DNA from 3 places in the Pseudomonas cavernicola genome. Region 3 is predicted to be linked to each of the others. Evidence: predicted binding sites of a transcription regulator. Region 3 holds the regulator's gene; each other region holds the start of a gene.
The links. The regulator FliA, encoded in region 3, starts transcription of late flagellar genes. The targets are predictions, from matches to a motif close to CTAAAGTTTNNNNNNNNNNNGCCGNTAA.
Positions count from the first base shown of each region.

Region 1: a site for FliA is predicted at 585-612, ahead of D3879_RS19515 (methyl-accepting chemotaxis protein). Genes of this name have one in related genera too.
Region 2: a site for FliA is predicted at 1,141-1,168, ahead of D3879_RS13900 (methyl-accepting chemotaxis protein). Genes of this name have one in related genera too.

Region 1 covers NZ_QYUR01000006.1:722,353-724,552, reverse strand. The annotation lists gene D3879_RS19520 (LysR family transcriptional regulator) at 1-404, opposite strand, end outside; gene D3879_RS19515 (methyl-accepting chemotaxis protein) at 746-2,200, shown strand, end outside.
Region 2 covers NZ_QYUR01000002.1:2,923,285-2,925,484, forward strand. The annotation lists gene D3879_RS13895 (helicase HerA-like domain-containing protein) at 1-1,124, opposite strand, end outside; gene D3879_RS13900 (methyl-accepting chemotaxis protein) at 1,265-2,200, shown strand, end outside.
Region 3 covers NZ_QYUR01000006.1:287,248-289,447, reverse strand. The annotation lists gene fleN (flagellar synthesis regulator FleN) at 1-480, shown strand, start outside; gene fliA (RNA polymerase sigma factor FliA) at 477-1,223, shown strand; gene D3879_RS17405 (chemotaxis response regulator CheY) at 1,309-1,683, shown strand; gene D3879_RS17400 (protein phosphatase CheZ) at 1,703-2,200, shown strand, end outside.

The sequences.
Region 1 (2,200 bases), 440 kb from region 3:
TGTTCGATATACGGGCGCTCGTCTTCCATCACGCGGATTTCCACGTTGGGGTAGGCGCGCTGGAAGCGGGTAAGCAAGTCCGCCAGGTAATAGCCGGCGACCAGGCTGGTCACGCCAATAGTCAGTTGGCCGGCAACCTGGTCGGTGCTCTGTTGCAGGCTGCGTTTGGCATTATCCACCGTGGCCAGAATCAGGTGCGCCTGGCGCAGAAACTGGTGGCCCTGGTGGGTCAGGGTCATGCCCTTGGCGTGGCGATTGAACAGGCTGACGCCGATCTCCTGCTCCAGTTGCTGGATCGCCAGGGTCAGAGTCGATTGCGAGATAAACACCGCCTGGGCTGCCGCGGAAATCGAGCCGGTTTCGGCAACTGCAATGAAATGGCGGATCTGGCGCAGGGTCATCATGGTTTGATCTTCATGGTCTGGTGCGAAAGCCGCTGGCAATGGCTCTTGAGGGGGTAATTTTAATGAGTTTTATAGATTATTGATGATTTGTATCTTTTATTTAGATGGCTAGACGGCAGCTCTTCTACAGGCTCTGCGCTGTTTCGATGCGCGCCTTGCAACAGCTAACTCAGACATAGCCAAAGGCTTTGTCCGTTGGTGGCGATAATCCGTTGATATATAAAGCCTGCTGCTGAGCTGGAGTGCTTGCGGAGCTTGGTGGCTGGCCTTTACAGTCGCCGGGCCCGGCACTGTGCTGCTGGCGCCGAATAAGACCATCTGCACGGCTAGTCCCTAGGGGAATGATTTTGAACAACTGGACCCTCCGCCAACGCATCCTGGCGAGCTTTGCGGTGATCATCGCCATCATGTTGTTGATGTTCGTGTCGTCCTACTTCCGCCTGTTGATCATAGGAAAGGGTGCCGATCAGGTTCACGACGACGGCATGCCCGGCTTTTATTACAGCTCCATGATCCGTGGAATCTGGGCGGAGGAGCTGTTGCTGACCCAGCAGTTGATTGGCCTGAACGACGGCAAGGCACTCAGTCAGGCGGAGCTTGAACAGTTCCGCAACTACGATGAGCAGGTTGTCGAGTTGCTGGACAAATACGAGCAAACCATCTTTGAAGAGAGCGATCGTGCACTCTTTGCAGAGTTTCAAGAGCATCAGCAGGAGTACAACCAACTCCATAGTGCCGTGCTGGATTTGTATGTGCAGAAACAACCGGAGCAGGCGCGCCTCCAGCTGAAGGAAAAGTTGCTGCCGGACTGGCAGCACGGTCGGGAGTTGCTGAATAAGCTGCTGGAGCGGAACAAGCGGGCAGTGGACAGTGCCACTGCTGATATCGTCTCTTCCGTGGCAGCGGCAAAGCTCGGCATGGGTATTACCTTGCTGCTCGCGGTAATCGCCGCCGCCATCTGTGGCTTGCTGTTGATGCGCGCGATCATGGCTCCCATGCAGCACATCGTCGAGATCCTCGGCGTCATGCGCAGCGGCGACCTGAGCTCGCGGCTGGCGCTGGCGCGCAAGGATGAATTCGGTGTCATCGAAACTGGCTTCAATGCCATGGTGACGGAGCTGGCCGGGCTGGTTTCCCAGTCGCAGCGCTCGGCCATTCAAGTCACCACTTCGGTCACTGAAATCGCCGCGACCTCCAAGCAGCAGCAGGCGACAGCCAGCGAAACTGCCGCTACCACCACGGAAATTGGCGCTACCTCGCGCGAGATCGCGGCCACCTCTCGTGATCTGGTGCGGACCATGACCGAGGTTTCCTACTCGGCGGAACAGGCGTCCGCGCTGGCGGGCTCCGGTCAGCTCGGGCTGGCACGGATGGAAGACACCATGAACCATGTGATGGGCGCCGCCGAGCTGGTCAACGCCAAGCTGGCGATCCTCAACGAGAAGGCGGGCAACATCAACCAGGTGGTGACCACCATCGTCAAGGTGGCGGATCAGACCAACCTGCTCTCGCTCAATGCCGCCATCGAGGCGGAAAAGGCCGGTGAGTACGGCCGTGGCTTCGCCGTGGTGGCGACCGAAGTTCGTCGGCTGGCGGATCAGACTGCGGTGGCGACTTACGACATCGAACAGATGGTCCGCGAGATCCAGTCGGCGGTGTCGGCAGGTGTGATGGGGATGGACAAGTTCTCCGAAGAAGTACGCCGTGGCATGTCCGAAGTGCAGCAGGTCGGCGATCAGCTGGCGCAGGTGATTGGTCAGGTCCAGGCCTTGGCACCGCGTGTGCTGATGGTCAAC
Region 2 (2,200 bases), on a different contig from region 3:
GTACCCTTCTCTTCCATGGTGCTGACCAACGCTTCGCCAATGCCTAGCTCGGTGAGTACCGTCAGCGTATCGAATGCCGGATTGGCCCGGAAACCATCGGCTACCGCACGCAAGGACTTCTGCTCTTTGGCCGTAAAGGCGCGCAAACCATGCTGAATGCGCAAACCGAGCTGCGCCAGCACATCGTCTGGCAAGTCACTCGGCGATTGAGTCACGAAATAGACGCCGACGCCTTTCGAGCGGATCAGTCGTACCACTTGCTCCAAGCGCTCCTGCAACGCCTTCGGCGTGCCAGCAAAAAGCAGGTGTGCTTCGTCGAAGAACAGCGCCAACACCGGCTTATCCGTATCACCGCGCTCAGGCAGTTGCTCGAACAGTTCGGCCAGCAGCCACAACAGGAAAGTCGCGTAAACCTTTGGCGCCTCATGTACCAACCGGCTGGCATCCATCAAATGAATACGCCCACGGCCATCGGCATCAGGTTGGAGAATATCTTCCAACTGCAAAGCCGGCTCACCGAACAAGGCTTCGGCGCCCTGCTGCTCAAGGGTCGCCAGACGACGCAAAAGCGCCTGGCTTGAGCCGCCGGTGAATAACGCGCCATCCTCACCAAGCAATTCGGGATGATCTTTCAGGTGGTTGAGCAGGGCCTTCAGGTCTTTCAGATCGAGCAGCAACAAACCTTCGCGATCCGCCACCTGAAACGTGGCATACAGCGCGGCCTGCTGACTGTCGGTGAGTTCCAGCAGATTGCTCAGCAGCAGCGGGCCCATCTCACTCAACGTGGTGCGCAGCGGATGGCCGCTTTGCCCATGGATATCCCACAGAGTCAGCGGATAAGCCTGCGGGCGGTGATTGAGCCAAGGCATCCCGGCGATACGCTCCGCCACCTTGCCCTGCGGATTGCCGACGGCGCCGAGACCGCAGAGGTCGCCTTTGATATCCGCGGCGAACACCGCCACCCCGGCATCACTGAAGGTCTCGACCAGGCGCTGCAAGGTCACCGTTTTACCGGTGCCGGTGGCGCCCGCGATCAGGCCATGGCGGTTGGCCAGGCGCAGTGCCTGGCCGACAGGCTGACCGGAGGGATCAGCTCCGAGAACGAATTGGTTAGCTACGGGCATCTTGCCCTCCCTGGGTTAAAGCTTTGTGGGGTTGCTGCCGACACAGGAGGCGACCCCGCTGCGTCCAGCAGGATGCTTCCGCCTTGGCGGCAAGCAGCGGATTAAGACTGGAGCCTGACCTTCCTGGACGCAAGAAAACCATGACAAAAAGCTTGAAATTCAGCCACAAGATCCTGATCGCTGCCTCCCTGGTGGTCATCGCCGCCTTTTCGCTATTCACCTTGTATAACGACTACCTGCAGCGCAATGCGATCCGTGACGACCTGGGAAACTACCTGCACGAGATGGGTGACGTCACCGCGGGCAATATCCAGAACTGGCTGTCCGGGCGCATCCTGCTGGTGGAAAGCGCGGCCCAGTCGATCGCCAGTGACAACGCACCGGACCATGTAAGCCGCCTGCTCGAGCAGAAAGCGCTGACCTCGACCTTCGCCTTCACCTACCTGGGCAGCGCGGACGGCAGTTTTACCATGCGCCCGGACAGCGCCATGCCGGATGGCTACGACCCCCGCAGTCGGCCTTGGTACAAGGACGCCATGAGTGCCGGCGGCTCGACGCTGACCGAACCCTATATCGACGCCGCCACCAGCGAGCTGATCATCACCATCGCGACCCCCGCCAAATCTGCTGGCGTAGTCGGCGGCGACCTGAGCCTGCAGACCCTGGTGCAGATCATCAACTCGCTGGACTTCAACGGCCTGGGCTATGCCTTCCTAGCCAGCGCTGACGGCAAAATCCTGGTGCACCCGGACAAGAGCCTGGTGATGAAAAGCTTGAAGGACGTGTTCCCCAAGGACACGCCACGGATCAGCTCCGAGCTCAGCGAGACCGAGCAGAACGGCGAGACCCGCATCCTCACCTTCGCCCCGATCAAGGGCCTGCCTTCAGTGAACTGGTACATCGGTCTGTCCATCGACAAGGCCAAGGCCTACTCGATGCTCAGCGAGTTTCGTACCTCGGCCATCATCGCCACCCTTATCGCCGTGGCGATCATTATCTTCCTGCTCGGCATGCTGATCCGCGTATTGATGCAGCCGCTACACGTGATGGGCAAAACCATGCAGGACATCGCGCAA
Region 3 (2,200 bases):
GACGTGCTGGTGATCGATACCGCCGCCGGGATTGGCGATGCGGTGGTCAGCTTCGTGCGTGCCGCCCAGGAAGTCATAGTGGTCGTGTGCGATGAGCCGACCTCGATCACGGACGCCTACGCGCTGATCAAACTGCTCAATCGCGACCACGGTATGAGCCGTTTTCGCGTGCTGGCCAACATGGCACATAGCCCGCAAGAGGGCCGTAATCTCTTCGCCAAGCTGACCAAAGTGACTGATCGGTTCCTCGACGTGGCGCTGCAGTACGTTGGCGCTGTGCCCTACGATGAGTCAGTCCGCAAGGCTGTGCAGAAACAACGCGCGGTCTACGAAGCTTTCCCGCGCTCGAAGTGCTCGCTGGCGTTCAAAGCGATAGCTCAGAAAGTCGATACCTGGCCATTGCCGGCCAACCCACGCGGGCATCTGGAATTTTTCGTCGAGCGCCTGGTGCAGCAACCGATCGCTGATCCGGCCGTATGACAGCAGCCAATGGACTTCGTATGTACAGCAAGGCACAGGCGCAGGATTCCCAGCACCAGTTGATCGAGCGCTATGCACCGCTGGTCAAACGCATCGCCTACCACTTGCTGGCCCGTTTGCCAGCCGGCGTTCAGGTGGAAGATCTGATCCAGGCCGGCATGATTGGCCTGCTCGAAGCTTCGAAAAAATACGACTCCAGTAAAGGTGCCAGCTTCGAAACCTTTGCCGGGATTCGCATCCGTGGCTCCATGCTGGATGAGGTGCGCAAGGGGGACTGGGCGCCGCGCTCGGTGCACCGCAATAGCCGGATGGTCAGTGACGCGATCAGAAAAATTGAGGCCAGAACAGGCCGAGACGCTAAAGATCAAGAAGTTGCGGCCGAACTCCAATTGAGTCTCGAGGATTACTACGGCATTCTTGGCGACACTTTGGGCAGCCGCTTGTTCAGTTTCGACGACCTGTTACAGGACGGAGAGCATGCCGGTCTGCGTGAAGACGCCGGTATTACCCACGTCGAGCCTTCGCGCGATCTGGAAGATGAACGCTTCCAGTCGGCGCTGGCGGCTGCCATCGCCAACCTGCCGGAGCGCGAGCAGTTGGTGTTGTCGCTGTATTACGACGAAGAACTGAATCTCAAGGAAATTGGCGAAGTGCTGGGGGTCAGCGAGTCGCGGGTCAGCCAGTTACATAGCCAGTGTGCCGCTCGTTTGCGTGCACGCCTGAGCGAGTGGCGCGCGAGCTGAGCGGTACTGCCAGTTTCACGATTGAACGGCGTATTCAGGTGCTGAATACGTTTAGGACTGTACGGAGGTCGACTTGGACAAGAACATGAAAATCCTCATCGTTGACGACTTCTCAACGATGCGACGGATCATCAAGAACCTCTTGCGTGACTTGGGATTCACCAATACCGCTGAGGCCGATGATGGCACCACTGCACTGCCGATGTTGCAAAGCGGCAGCTTCGACTTTCTAGTCACCGACTGGAATATGCCCGGTATGACCGGCATCGATTTGTTGCGCGCGGTGCGGGCTGATGAGCGTTTGAAACAGTTGCCGGTGTTGATGGTGACTGCTGAAGCCAAACGCGACCAAATTATCGAAGCGGCGCAAGCCGGGGTGAATGGTTATGTGGTTAAACCGTTCACGGCCCAAGTGCTGAAAGAAAAGATCGAAAAGATCTTCGAGCGGGTTAACGGCTGATGCCTGCCGTGGGGGCACTATGGAGCATAACGATCTATCAATGGGTGACCTTGAGTCGACCCTGAAGTCCCATGCCCGTGAGCTGGTCGATAGCCTGGAAAAAGGCAATTTCGGCGATGCGGTGCAACTTATCCATGAACTCAACAAGGCACGTGATCGCGGTCTGTACCACGAAGTGGGCAAGCTGACGCGCGAGTTGCACAACGCCATCGTCAATTTTCAGCTCGATCCGCGGGTGCCTTATGCGCAGGAGGTCTCGCAGATCACCGATGCCACCGAGCGGCTGAACTACGTGGTGACGATGACCGAGAAAGCGGCCAATCGCACCATGGACCTGGTCGAACAGAGCGCGCCGCTGGTCAATGATCTGAGTGGCGAAGCACAAAGCCTGAGTGCCGACTGGGGTCGCTTTATGCGCCGCGAACTCGGTGCGGAGGCTTTCCGTGAACTGGCCAAACGTATCGAGTTGTTCCTCGCTCGCAGTGAGCGCGATAACGCCAAATTGTCCGGTCATCTC